Linked DNA regions of Mastigocladopsis repens PCC 10914. The protein of the gene in region 2 binds, or shares a complex with, the protein of the main gene of each other region. Links are inferred from orthologs where the notes say so. Each region holds a gene or a part of one and is shown on either strand. Other genes may lie near its edges.

Region 1 (7,243 bases), 4.4 Mb from region 2 along the record:
CAATCTTCCAAACAGCAAGAAGAATCAGTATCAGATGTCTCTGTGTGTTTACCTGTAGTTGCAGAAATCACTGAACCGTTATCAGTTCCGCAACTGCATTTGCTACCAGGCGAACTTATCTCTGGAAAATCTATTAGGGTAAGCGTGCAGTTAGCGCAAGTGTATCCTCAGGTGGCTGTGAAGTTATGGGTTGAGGATTGCCAAACTCGCTGGTTGCTGGAAGGTCCGCGCTTGTTAACAAATTTACTACCTAACTCTTGTGGAGGGATGGAAGAGATAACTCACATCAATATTCCTTTTGGCTGTTTAGAAATTCGCTTGGAAGCAATAGCTGTGGACATGGTGACTCAACAGGAAAGCCACAAAGTCACTATCCACCGGAGTGTGGTTCCTCCAGACTTACCGACCTTGCAGCTAGATGAACTTTTAGGTATTTAATCTAGGCGTGTAGGTAAGCATGTGAATTTTGAAATTTTGAATTGAAATATTATCCAACCCTTGACACTCCTATAAATTCTTACTGTGTTAAAAATCTTTAGAATTTAAAAAATTAGGGGAAAATTTGCAGTAAGCTCTTGTTGAATTGTAGTTCGATTTAATAGGAATCTTATGTACACAGCTTCGTTTTTGCCTCCCATCCTCATGTACGCAGCTTCATTTTTGCCTTCCATCCTCGTTCCTGTAACTGGTCTAGTTCTTCCGGCTGTAACATTTGCGTTTATGTTGTTGTACATCGAACGCGACGATATCGGCTAAACTAGTTAACTGACTTAACCATGAATTAAAAATTGACCGCCCCTCTTGTAGAGACGGGCGGCTTTTTTATGCTGATTTCTAATCGATTCTTCAACTGTTGTATTTAGCTACATCTTTATAGCTACTAATTGCTAATTGCTCATTGTCATTAGTACTTAGCAATTAGCAATTGTGTTCGGCTCAAATTACTCTTAAATTGAAGAACCAAGTCCAGCGTAGGCTCCGTAAAAGAAAATACCTACAACGGTAATTACGCCTAACCCTGCGATTGTCGCAACAACCCATAGGGGAATTCTGCCACTTCCAGACACAGTCTCTCCTCCCTTAATAAAAAATTTTCGACGAAAGTTAAAAAATAAACAGCGGTCAATAGCCCTCGTTCCAGTTAGTTAAAGAAATAACTGGAAAACAGAATCCCTAGAACGAAAACTAGTAGCAGTCCTAGGTAAAGAGAAGTCCGGTTAAGTTCAACTGGTTGATTGTTGGGATTGGGGTTTCTTTCCATGATTTTCTCCTAGCGTTGAATAAACTGCATGGAGGCGATCGCGCCTAAAAAGAATATAGTTGGCACAGCTAGGGTGTGAACTGCAAGCCATCTGACTGTAAAAATTGGATACGAAATTGGTTGATTGATATTATTTCCGCTAGTCATGATTTCAAACTACTCTGCCTTAAATTGCTCTACTTGTTGTTTTGCATCAAAACGGTTATTGACAATTGGCAATTCCTGCCGTATTTGTGTGTAATACTCATCAGGGCGAGGTGTACCAAACACATCGTATGCCAAGCCAGTGCTGACAAATAACCAACCCGCTATAAATAGTGCAGGGATGGTGATGCTGTGGATCACCCAGTAACGAACGCTAGTAATAATGTCCGAAAATGGACGTTCTCCAGTAGTACCCGACATTTATATCCCTACCTTCACAAAGATTGTTATTGAGATCATTATCCTACAAAGTTAAGAAAGAGTTACACCTCGTAACTTCTTTCTCATTAATAAGCACAAATACTCAAGACCCCTCTGACTTAGAAGCAGCTGCGATATTGGGATTATATTTCAGTAAAACACCGCGATCGCCAATAACAAACCCCTTTTCTGGGTTGAGAAACACAATCTTGTAAAAATTTGCGGGAACTGCTTCAACCTCACGGTCTTTTTCCCAGGTTTTACCGCCATCCGGACTCCGCAGCAAATTAGCGCTACCGCCACTTACCCAAATTTCCTCGGGCGTGCGATAAGCCAAATCGAGTAAGCCCCAGCTGGTAGAGAGTTCTGGATATTGAGATTCTAGCCACTCTTGGGGGTTAGCTGGGTCAGTAAACTGTACCTGACCACCCCGTGCTAACATCCACATTTGACCATTTTCGGTAAATCCCATATTTTCTACCCGTCGGGAACTATTCCGGTTATGAGGTATCCAAGCATTTAGCCCTGGTTCCCAAATCGAGTAGAAGTTACCCTTTGCAGAAACAGCAACATATTTGCCATCAGCAGAACGTTCTATGTTACGAACCACACCCACGGCTTCTTCCACCTGCGCTTTCCAGTTTTGACCGCCATCTGTGGTTCTGTATATTGCTCCCACATTTGTAGCCATCTCAGCTTTGTTTTGTCCAAGTGCCACAATACTAACAGGACTACCTGGTAGCTTTTCACTCAAGGGAATACGTGACCAAGAACGACCTTTATCAGTGGTATGTAACAGTAGAGAAGGTTCTCCAGCTATCCACCCCTCTTTAAGAGCAAAACTGATAGTGTTAAATCGGTATCTTTGGTCATCCAGTTTTAATTCCAGAGGTTGCCAAGTCTCACCACCGTCTTTTGTTTCCAAAAGAGTAGCATTACTGCCTACTAGGAAACCATGCTGAGGGTCATCAGTAAAGGCAATATCCAGTAGTTTTGCGTCTGTTGGGACGGAAATAACTTCCCAAGGATTGTAGCTGGTTGAGGAGACATGACTACAACCAACACACACTAGGATGACCACGAACAAAGCCAGTATTCGTTGGCAAATTTTCACAATTGAGAGCATCTGTATCTGTTAATTTTTTTTGAATTTGTGAGTTTGTGTATGGGTTTGGTATGAGGTTCGCATTGCCCACCCTACTGTTCTGTTAAGAGCGCGTCTTATTTTAAGCCGTAGAGACTCATAAAAAACAAAAAGGCAACAGCCAAAGCCCCGAAAATCAGAAGATTCTTCTGGGTGGGTGTGAGGGTATTCACACCTAAACCATATTTCAAATTTTCTTGAAAGCCAGATGCTTGACCAGCAGGACCAATGTTCGCAAAAGAAGTCTTTTTGACACCGCAAACTGGACATCGCCAAGTAGAAGATAATTCTGCAAAGGGTGTCCCAGGGACGATATCATGCTTGTCGTCCCCCTTCAGAGGTTCATAAACATAACCGCAGGCACGGCATTCATAGCGGTCTAACGCGGTCGTCTCAACAGCTTGTTCGCTCATGGCTCTTAGCGTTGGTGAGAGGGAAATCTTAAATATACGTTAAAAATTATGACATAAGTGTTAGGTTTTTCTATCTTAAGCAAAAACCAATCAAATCATCTCCAGCTCGGTTTCTCAGGATTCAAAAAAGTCAAAAAGATATAATGTAAAAGAAGGTTAACCTTCGGGTATGTGCGGAGCGCTGGCTTGCCAACGCAGTGGCTCCCCTCCCAAGAGCACTAGTCTGACAAATTTATTAGCACTAAAAGCGGTAGAAATTCATTGTGTTTGTTCTTAGTGGTTACGAGTACCTTCTAGGCTTCTTCATTGTCTGTAGCCTAGTGCCTGCCCTAGCTCTATCAGCGTCCAAGCTCCTGCGACCAAGTGGTCGCAACCCAGAACGGCGCACCACCTACGAATCCGGCATGGAACCCATTGGTGGAGCCTGGATTCAGTTCAATATCCGCTACTACATGTTCGCGCTAGTCTTCGTCATCTTTGATGTAGAGACTGTATTTTTGTATCCTTGGGCGGTTGCCTTCCACCGTCTTGGGCTATTGGCATTTATTGAAGCGCTAGTTTTTATTGCAATTCTTGTCGTTGCCCTAGTGTACGCATGGCGTAAAGGAGCTTTGGAATGGTCTTAGATACTAACATAGAGCAGCAGCAAAAAGAGCGCATCCTCAACCCGATTTCGCGTCCTACAGTAACCCAAGATTTGTCAGAAAACGTCATCCTGACCACGGTTGATGACCTCTACAACTGGGTACGGCTTTCTAGCCTTTGGCCCATGCTGTTTGGTACCGCTTGCTGCTTTATTGAGTTTGCGGCTTTGATTGGTTCCCGATTTGACTTTGACCGCTTTGGTCTGATTCCCCGTTCTAGCCCCCGCCAAGCTGACTTAATTATTACCGCAGGCACAATCACCATGAAGATGGCACCTCAGCTTGTGCGTCTTTATGAGCAAATGCCAGAACCAAAGTACGTAATTGCTATGGGTGCTTGCACGATTACTGGCGGTATGTTCAGCGTGGATTCCCCCACAGCAGTGCGTGGAGTCGATAAACTGATTCCAGTGGACGTTTACTTACCCGGTTGCCCGCCCCGTCCAGAAGCGATTATTGACGCGATTATTAAGCTGCGGAAGAAGATAGCAAATGATTCGATGCAAGAGCGGAATCGGATTACGCAAACCCACCGCTACTACAGCACAACTCACAACCTCAAGCCCGCAGAGCAAATTCTCACGGGTAAGTATTTGCAGACTGAGTCTCGCATTACACCGCCGAAGGAATTGACGGAAGCAATAGGTATGCCAATTCCACCTGCTCTTATGACACAGAGGGTACAAAAGGAGGAAACCAACCGTGGCTGAAGAATCGAAACCAGTACCAGCAGAAGAACAATCACTGGTGAAAGCGGGTGAAGTTTCCCAATGGTTGACAGAAAACGACTTTGCCCATGAGTCTCTAGAACCAGATCATAGAGGTGTAGAAATCATTAAGGTAGAGCCAGATTTTTTGCTCCCAACTTGTACTGCACTGTATGCTTACGGGTTTAATTACCTCCAGTTTCAGTGTGGCATTGACACTGGACCAGGGCAGGAGTTGGCTAGTATGTATCACTTAGTGAAACTCAGTGATAATGCTGACCGTCCCCAGGAAGTACGTCTCAAAGTGTTCCTTCCACGGGAGAACCCCAGAGTGCCTTCAGTGTACTGGATTTGGAAGGCAGCAGACTGGCAAGAACGCGAGTCCTACGATATGTTCGGCATCATCTATGAAGGACATCCAGACCTTAAGCGGATTTTAATGCCAGAAGATTGGGTCGGTTGGCCTTTGCGTAAGGATTACGTGTCCCCTGACTTCTATGAGTTGCAGGACGCTTATTAGAGCGGTTGTACCCTATCCTCAGCCCCTCTTTGTGCTCCAAAGAGCAGGGCTGTTTCAAAGTCATGAGAGGAAATCCAAAATTCCATTTTTTCGTTCTTCATTCGTGAGCAATTCGAGAAAGGGAAATGAAGGATTAAGACTTTCAGATTTTCTTTAATGACAATGAAACTACCCTGCCCTTTCTTAACTGGGAAAGAGGTAAGGGATAAGAAAAGTTTTTTGAGCCAGAAAAGAGTAGTATGAATTGTCGAGGCTATTTTTTGACTCGATGACAATCACCATCTCACTCAATACTGACTGCATTAACAGCTTGGATCTCTCCCCTGTAGTGACAGAGATTGAAAAACTGCTGCAAGAGGGGGCGATCGCATCCCACGAGCAGCAGCTACGTTTTGATATAAACTATGTCTTACAACCAGGCGATCCACGGGAACTCTCAGAAGTCCCAGAAGTGCGGATGTGGTTTATCCGCCTGGATACTCGCTATCCTTGGTTACTATTTTTACTTGATTGGCAAGCAGGGGAATTTGCCCGTTATGCAGCTATGCTTGTACCGCATCAATTCAGCACCAGAGAAGGTATTCAGTACAACCCTGAAGCTTTGGAAATCTTTTTGATGCACAAGCTGTTTGTTTTAAATGACTGGTTACAACAGCAGGGCATTCCTAATAAATCTCGCCTCCAGTCGATGGCGCAACTCCTAGGTTATGAGTTAGATGATGCCTTGTTTGAGATGTTTTAGTGATTAGTCATTAGTAAAATAAGCCACTAATAACTATGACTAATTTTTTAGTCCTTAGCTCAAGGCTACTTAATACGGCATATGAGTTTTAATGCTGTACTAAAAGCATATTCAACTGCTTTCGATTTAGTCGGTAATGCCGCTTGCCAGATGCGATAATCGTTATATTCAAGAATCAAATTTGCCATGTCATGGATTCTAATCTTCCTTAGCACATCGTATTGAGCAGATTCAAAATCTTTCAGGGTGCGACCGTTTTCTAAGACTTCTTGTGCAGCTTTAATAAAGCCATTGAAAACGGATCTCATGTATTCTTTGCCAGCACGTTCTGCAAATATAGTAGATGATTTAAACGCCCTAAATTCTTCTAAGAGAAGATTGGCGATTTTTCTCCCTTCTTGAGTATTCCAACCCGAGGGGAGTTGAACATCCAGATATTCATCTTGAATGTATTGACATTCAATATACTCCTTTATATCTACTGCTACTTGAACTATTTTATAACCCGCAAACAAGGGCTGTAAAGAATTTGCACTTGTATCAATAGATGAGTCTGGGAAAACTTTTTCTTCACCTACTGGACATTCATAGACAAGATATGTCCAAATTCCTGCTGAGTGATCTACATCAATGCTTTGAGCTTGGTAGAAAGTCATTGTTCCATCTTCTTCACACCTAAAACAGGCACTTTCTACATCTCTTGACGTATAGGGATGCATATTTTTGGAAAAGTGCATGAGCGTTCTAAAAATGCCAGTAATATGTTGAGGTTGGCTCTCTACTTGGATGTAACGTTTTCCACTGCTCACAAAGCTATGTACTCGAATCGCCATCTGTCTTTCCTTGTAATATTTCGTCACATTCTTTTTCGATGCACCAACCTGACAGCAAGAGGGAAGTGAAGGAACACATAACATGGCACCTAGATCTACCCGTAAGCTAATTACACCTGATAACATGGCAACAAGCAGTTACCAAGCAGCCGAGAATCCTCAGCTTGCTGCACTGAGGTTACTAATCTTTGTTCTAACGTAAATTTTTAGTTGCACTTAATTAATTTCGTAACAAGACTTTAAACTCCCTCTTGTGTCGATTTTCAAGAGCCATTGTAAGCTTATTTATTAAATAGCTTAGTGTTAACTTCACAAATTAGGCTCAAAGCTTTACTCAAGCTCAACTTCCAACTTATACTCAATTACAAAAGAACGCATCAAATGTATACCAAGTTATACAAAAGAATTCATTCTTTGTAAGAATTTACCTAAAATTTTTAGTTTATGCTAGTCATTAGCAAAAAATCTTTTCTCAACTAGAAGTTGGGCAAGAACTCAGGCAATTTTGTCAGTAGATAAGCTAAAATCCGCCTTTTTAAGCGGATTTTATCTAGCAATAGCCAAATTGGTACAA
Region 2 (7,024 bases):
TGACCATGCTTCAGCGCTTGTACAGGGGTTAGACCATTTAAAGCTGGGTTGCGTCGGTTTAACCAACTGATTTGCGATAAAGCAGGAACCTTGAGAGCTTTTAAGACATCTGGTAGTCCATCAATAACGCCGTCTGAACCGTGAGGATCGAATTGCCAGCGTGGAAACTTCCAAACACCATTATCTTCAACTGCAACTAAGCTGTTATTTTTCCGTCGATCATGTGGTGTCTGACGACTTTTTGCACCCAGCAGTTTAGCTACTTCAGATGCTGAGAATGAATCTTTGAGTAACTCTTGTCTCCACTCAAAATAATTTTTCAGAGCAGCAAGTTCTAATTCTCTTTGCTCATCTTCACTGATTGGATCGACACCAAGTTTTGCCGCCAAGTCAGTGTTATTGTGAGATGACTTTGGCTTGTCATGGGTCATTTCAAGCTGATCTGCTAAACATTTAATCTCATCTTGCGGTAAACAACTGAGAGCCTTCACAACCTTTGCAATGAGTTGTAGCCGCTGTGGTGTTACAGCTTTTGTTGAACGAGAATATATTGTCGTTGTGACAGGTTTGGTTGAATCTTGGTCTGTGTATGAGAGAGTTATTGCAGTCATAATCCCCTCCTTTGGGGATGGACAAGAACATGTATAAGCTGATTAAGGCTGTTGGACAACTGATAATTTGTCACTGTATTCGCTTCCTGTGTGTAAGAGATGTCCAGAACCTACATCTCTAGAATCACATTTGGCTGAGTGATTTCCGGTAAGTGTTATGATTGATTTATGTATGAGATATGCATGACTTGTGCATTAAGGATAAAAAAATAGCAGATTAAACTATAAAAGTTATTTCTTCTAGGGTATAATGGCAAGACGCTCACTTCAAGCATCTGATCAGGGAATTAAAAAAGCGCAAGCTGCCCTCATTCGTAATTCACTTACACAACAAGCGTTAGCAGAAGAACTAAGTATTAGCCGTCAGCCAGTGAGCAAATTTTTCCAAGGGAAAGCTGTTGACCGCTACATTTTTGTCACAATCTGCGAAAAGTTAGGACTGGAATGGGCTGAGATTGCTAGTTTATGCTCAATTCCAAATGTAGATGATGCAGCAAGTACTTATCAGATAGAGAGTCTGGTGCAGACGGTACGAGAAAAAGTTCATGAGAGTGTTCAGAGGCGTTGTGGCATAATACGCTTGCTTGATAGAGAGCAGCCGATGAGGTTGGACAGCATATACACAGATGTGAATATTTTAGAAAGAGTCACTGGACGCAAACGGCTTTCCATTCCAGAATTGTACGAGGCTTGTGACGAGGAGAACTTTGAGCCTTTTAGCTTGAGCAACATTTCCCAAGAACAAGTCCTAGGACTCGAAGCGGTAGAATGCTACGACAAGCTGATGATTTGGGGAAAACCAGGTTCGGGCAAAACGACATTTTTGAAATGGGTAGCAACGCAATGCAACTCAGGTCAGTTTCTGTGTAATACTGTCCCTATTTTTATCACCTTGAAGGACTTTGCCCAGACTAGCGGACAACCAAGCTTGTTGGACTACATGACAGCACAATTTGAGGAATGTGGAGTTGTTGAACCCCAAGCAGTTCAAACACTGCTGAGTCAGGGGCGAACGATACTTTTACTCGATGGATTGGATGAAGTCAGGCAAGCCGACCTTGATCGAGTGTTGCAGGAAATTCGCGCTGTTGCAACGCGGTTTTTTGCCAATTCTATAGTGATAACCTGTCGGATTGCAGCACAGGAATATACTTTTGAACAGTTCACCGAAGTGGAAGTTGCCGATTTTGATGACGAACAAATTGCTAGCTTTGCCGCCAAATGGTTTCAAGGTCAAGATGCGGTAAAAGCACAACGCTTTGTGCAAAAGCTGCAAGAACATCAACCACTCAAAGAACTAGCGACCAATCCCTTACTGCTAACCCTTTTGTGCCTGGTGTTTGAGGAAAGAGTTGACTTTCCAGCTAATCGTTGTGAGCTTTATCAAGAAGGGCTGGATTTATTACTGAAAAAATGGGATAATAAGCGCGGCATTGAGCGAAATCAGGTTTACAAACAATCCCGGCAGCATAAAGAAGACTTGTTAAGTCAAATTGCTTGGACTACCTTTGAACGTAGCGAGTATTTCTTCAAGCAAAAAGCTATTGAGGCAAGGATTTCCCATCATATCCATACATTACCTGAGGGTAGCACCTTTTTAGAAACACTTCAAGTTGACAGCGAAGATATTTTGAAGTCGATTGAAGTTCAGCATGGTTTACTTGTTGAGCGGGCAAGGGGTATTTACTCCTTTTCCCATATCATCTTTCAGAAATACTTGGCTGCCAAAAAAATTGTTTCTAGTCCACCTCATCATGCTGAAGAAGCTTTGCAAAACCTTGTCCGCCATATGAGTGAGAAGCGCTGGCGAGAAGTCTTTTTACTAGCAGTGGAAATGTTGCCAAACGCAGACAAGCTGTTGCAATTGATGAAACGCCAACTCGACAGTCTTTTGGCAAGCGAGGAAAAGCAGTATGAGGACGCTAAAAAGTTGCTTATCGATTGCCTCAACAGTGATTGTTACATCACTCATCAAGTGCGACAGTCAATTGAGGATACTTTGCTATTGCCCAACAAAGGCTCAAGCACCGTCAGTTGATGAATTAATGGCAGAAAATATTGATGAGTAATCCGCATCAGAAAATGACATTTTCATTGCCATCTCTATAATGTCCCGCACACCCTCAATGCTGCTGAGATTTAAACTCGTCGATTTTGCCTCTGAGATAAACAAATCTACGTCTTTCATCAAGTGTTTTGTCGGAAAGTTGGGATTAGCATAATTGCTCTCCAGCATCCGTTGCAACTTTTTGTCGAAAGTCGGTGCGTAAAGAGCACTCTGGCGCAGAATGTACATGAATAGATCTACGCTAACACCTTGACGTTGGGCAAAACCAACACTCAGGGCAAAAGCTGTTGTCATGGAAGCAATGAGTTGATTTAACGCCAGTTTCAGCGCCGCCGCAGTTCCTACGGGACCTACAAGTAGAGGCTCTGGACTAAAATGTTTGAATAACTCTAGGTGGCGTTGATATTGTTCTTGGTGTGCGCCTACCATCACAATCAGTTTGCCATCTTTGACTTCTGGAATGCTACCCAAAACCGGTGCTTCTAGATACTCTCCACCAGCAGCAACCACTGCATCTGAGATTTCTTTACTTTCTGTGGGAGTAATTGTCCCCATTTGAATGATGCTGCGTCCGGCGACAGATTGCCAAGCTCTATCCGAAAGCAAAACATTGTATATTGCTGCGGCATTACTCAGCATCATGATGGTACAATCAGCAGCACTAATTGCTTGGTAGGAGTGTGTTACGACTTCAGCACCAGCTGCTTTGAGTGGTTCTAATTTTTCTGGGGTGCGGTTATAGGCAATCACCTCTACATTTGCCTCTAACAACCTTTGAGCCATTGGTAGTCCCATTAATCCAGTCCCCAGAAATGCTACCTTCATTTTTCACCTTCCCTTGGTAAGCGCTTGCTTTTCAATCTTTTGATTTTAATTCTTTGAAGAGTAGGTATTGGAGAGTAGGGAGAGTAGAAAGAGTAGAGGGAGAAATGACTCCCTCATCTCCCGTAACTCGTAATTAGCCACCTGCCGCAAATGTCACCATAATCAGCACTGAAAGTAGAATTCCCGGAGTCAGTAGGGTTACTAGCGTTAACAGGTCATGAGGAGTCATAATTATTACTCTCCTGAAGTTATTATTTTTAATGTAATTACTGCTATGGTAGACCAATAATCACTAACATACTGTTAATAGCGCTTAACTTTTCACATTTGCATTTGGATTTGTTCTGGCACACTGAGTCCTTTCAACGGTTGTGCAGCCTCTTCAGTTGTCAGTCCTTTGCTCTGAACTAAGACACCAAACCCACCCAGTCCTAAAGGGTCTAAAAGCTGATGCAGGACATCCCGGCGATGCAGCAACTGTGAGATGGGTTGTTCTGTGTAAGAGAGGGCGGAAATTCGTTCTCCCAACCCTAAAGCCATCAAAAACAACGCTTGCTCCGTAAAACCAACTTTATCTAATCCACACCGCTCACCCCATCGTTCCAAAGCGGTAAAGTCAACATGAGCCGTTATGTCTTGTTCCCCAATATTGATATACGGGTCATTATGGCGCTGATGATGGTAATAACACTGTAGCGTCCCTTGCGATCGCCTTGGGTTGTAATAACGATTGGCAGAGTAACCATAATCAATAGTTAACAGGTATCCACGCTGCAAACGGTTCGCCACCAAACTCAACCAGTCCAAAGCGGCTAAGTTAACCTCGCTACGATAACTATCAGGGTAATCACTGATATTAATTTCCACAAGGTTAAAGTATTCCAAAAGCTTGAGTGTGGATGGCGTATCTGCAATTTCTACAAATGATGGTAGAGGAGTAGGGAGAGTGGGGGGAGATGGGAGGGTTTTTGACTCTTGTTGTGTTGTTACAAAAATCTCCCACAGTTTCCCTTGTTCGAGAACAAATTGATGCACGGGTAAAGCATCCACCAACTCGTTAGAAAAAAAGCAGCCAGTTATAGAGTGACTTGGTATCTCCTCTAAATCACACCAGCGCACAGAAAATTCTTGTAAGCGTTGCTGTTGTTCTTGCCTTAAAACAGGAGATTTTTCAACGATGACATAATCTAGAGCATTCCAAAAATCAGGGGACTGCTGCTGAATATATTTGAGGATATCCAAGGCTAATAGTCCTTGACCTGCTCCCATTTCTACCAAAGAAAATGGGACAGGTCGCTCTAAAATCTCCCACATTTGGACAAATTGCACCGCAAGCAATTCGCCAAAGTCAGCACCAAGGTGGACAGAAGTGAAAAAATCGCCTTGCTTTCCCAAGTTCACCGCCTTGGTGGAGTAGTAACCAAGTTCAGGGTGATATAACACCATGTCCATGAATTCGGCGAAAGTTATTCGCTTTTGGGAACTGGTAGCAATACGGTGTGCAATGACTTCACACAAAGCCGGATTGGAATTCATCATACTGTTGTCAAAGCAATAATGTAGAGACGTAGCATGCTACGTCTCTACGACAAAACCTGGTTTTTTAGCCCTAAGTCTGAATACTGAACCAGTGTTCTAGGAACGGAATTCTATTATCTATCTACAGAACCCATGATGATGTCGATACTACCCAGAATGACGACAATATCCGCCACCTTCACGCCTTTAAGTAAATGAGGCACAATTTGAACGTTATTGAAATCGGCTGCGCGAATCTTCCATCGCCAGGGGAAGACGTTATCATCGCCAATCAAATAAATTCCTAGTTCACCTTTGCCACTTTCTACACGGGAGTAGATTTCACCTTTGGGAATTTTGAAGGTGGGAGCAATTTTCTTGCTGACGTATTGGTAATCAGGTCCATCCCACTCGGATTTTTTCCCTGCTGCTAAACGCTTGGCTTCTAGGTTCTCGTAGGGACCACCGGGAAGTCCTTTGATAGCTTGTCTAATGATTTTTACAGATTCGCGCATTTCCCGCATCCGCACCACATAACGGGCGAAGCAGTCGCCGGCGGTTTCCCAATGCACTTCCCAGTCAAAGTCGTCGTAGCATTCGTAGTGGTCAACTTTCCGCAAGTCCCACTTCACCCCAGAAGAGCGTAACATTGGACCAGAAAGTCCCCAGTTAATGGCTTCTTCGCGCGAAATAGTGCCAATCCCTTCAACACGACGGCGGAAGATGGGGTTGTCAGTCACTAAGCGCTCGTACTCGTCTATTTTAGGTAATAGATAATCGCAAAAGTCCAGGCACTTGTCAACCCAACCATAGGGTAAATCAACCGCTACGCCACCAATACGGAAGTAGTTATGGTTGACCATCCGGTAACCTGTGGCGGCTTCCCACAGATCGTAAATCATTTCCCGTTCACGAAATTGGTAGAAGAAGGGAGTTTGAGCACCGACGTCAGCCAAGAATGGACCAAACCACAGTAAGTGGTTGGCGATGCGGTTCAACTCCAGCATGATGACGCGGATATAGCTGGCGCGTTTGGGGACAGGAATATTTGCTAGTTTTTCTGGTGCGTTAACGGTGACGGCTTCGTTGAACATTCCGGCTGCATAGTCCCACCGACTGACGTAGGGGACGTACATAATGTTGGTGCGGTTCTCCGCAATTTTTTCCATTCCCCGGTGTAAGTAGCCAATTACCGGTTCACAATCAACCACATCCTCGCCATCTAGGGTGACAATCAGTCTCATCACTCCATGCATGGAGGGATGGTGGGGACCCATGTTTAGCACCATTGGTTCGGTGCGGGTTTCTAATCTTGCCATAAAATCAGTGTTCTCCGGTCTTGGAAAATTTTAAAATTGAACCGTACAGCCGCAACAGAGCGCGGAGTTAGCGTTAAGTTGGAGAGAGGTTGGTCGTTGGTGGGTCTTGTTTGATGTTTCGTTTTGTTGCACTTATTCAACTATTATTATATGGAGCGTGAGATGCAGGGAATGGAGGCACAGGAATTTTTTCATGTGCCTGTGTTGAGTCGAGAGGTGATTTCGGGTTTGGCTGTCCGTCCCGGTGGGCATTATTTAGATGCAACGGTAGGTGGTGGCGGTCACAGTCGTTTGATTTTGGAGGCTGCACCGGATACTCGAGTAACGGCAATTGACCAAGATGAGGATGCTTTGGCGGCGGCGCAAAAGGTATTAGGGATGTTTGGGGAGCGTATAAAATTTATCTATAGCAACTTTGCTTCCTACGCGTTTCCTTATAGTCTGTTTGATGGTATAATTGCCGACTTAGGCGTTAGCTCCCACCATTTGGATACGCCAGAACGGGGTTTTAGTTTTCGTCGCGAAGCAAGTTTGGATATGCGGATGGATAGGGGACAACCTCTCACGGCTGCTGATGTGATTAATAGTTGGGATGAAGCTCATTTAGCAGATATTTTCTTTAAATACGGTGAAGAAAGGTTATCGCGGCGGATAGCCAGACGTATTGTCGAACGGCGTCCAAT

The links.
Region 1: the proteins of MAS10914_RS0122850 (region 2) and ndhC are in contact, whole or in part, in a cryo-EM structure (PDB 6ZJN), measured with the Thermus thermophilus proteins. The link is inferred for Mastigocladopsis repens PCC 10914 from one-to-one orthologs. Residues at the interface, in WP_223903221.1 of Thermus thermophilus: Met26, Thr27, Asn29, Gly31, Pro32, His34; in WP_096411116.1 of Thermus thermophilus: Glu45, Ser46, Asn48, Pro50, Ala51, Gly52, Glu53.

The regions. Positions count from the first base shown.
Region 1 is NZ_JH992901.1:268,495-275,737, reverse strand. The notes cover bases 2,174-5,167. They hold ndhC (photosynthetic/respiratory NAD(P)H-quinone oxidoreductase subunit C), read left to right. Parts: upstream 2,174-3,486; coding sequence 3,487-3,849; downstream 3,850-5,167. Other genes in these bases: MAS10914_RS0103290 (NAD(P)H-quinone oxidoreductase subunit J), read left to right, coding at 4,570-5,094; MAS10914_RS0103295 (NADH dehydrogenase subunit K), read left to right, coding at 3,840-4,577; MAS10914_RS0103305 (rubredoxin), read right to left, coding at 2,888-3,223; MAS10914_RS0103310 (photosynthesis system II assembly factor Ycf48), read right to left, coding at 2,174-2,792. Also shown: MAS10914_RS0103325 (hypothetical protein), read left to right, coding at 1-438; psaI (photosystem I reaction center subunit VIII), read left to right, coding at 610-756; MAS10914_RS32530 (photosystem II reaction center protein J), read right to left, coding at 948-1,067; MAS10914_RS32525 (photosystem II reaction center protein L), read right to left, coding at 1,142-1,261; psbF (cytochrome b559 subunit beta), read right to left, coding at 1,271-1,408; psbE (cytochrome b559 subunit alpha), read right to left, coding at 1,418-1,666; more of MAS10914_RS0103310, read right to left, coding at 1,770-2,173; MAS10914_RS0103280 (CRR6 family NdhI maturation factor), read left to right, coding at 5,363-5,836; MAS10914_RS0103275 (hypothetical protein), read right to left, coding at 5,902-6,669. UniProt on the Escherichia coli protein: NDH-1 shuttles electrons from NADH, via FMN and iron-sulfur (Fe-S) centers, to quinones in the respiratory chain. The immediate electron acceptor for the enzyme in this species is believed to be ubiquinone.
Region 2 is NZ_JH992901.1:4,677,492-4,684,515, forward strand. The notes cover bases 4,250-7,024. They hold MAS10914_RS0122850 (NAD(P)H-quinone oxidoreductase subunit H), read right to left. Parts: upstream 6,342-7,024; coding sequence 5,157-6,341; downstream 4,250-5,156. Other genes in these bases: MAS10914_RS0122845 (class I SAM-dependent methyltransferase), read right to left, coding at 4,250-5,040; rsmH (16S rRNA (cytosine(1402)-N(4))-methyltransferase RsmH), read left to right, coding at 6,492-7,024. Outside these bases: MAS10914_RS0122830 (hypothetical protein), read right to left, coding at 1-611; MAS10914_RS30855 (NACHT domain-containing protein), read left to right, coding at 862-2,649; MAS10914_RS0122840 (NAD(P)-dependent oxidoreductase), read right to left, coding at 2,632-3,504; more of MAS10914_RS0122845, read right to left, coding at 3,826-4,249.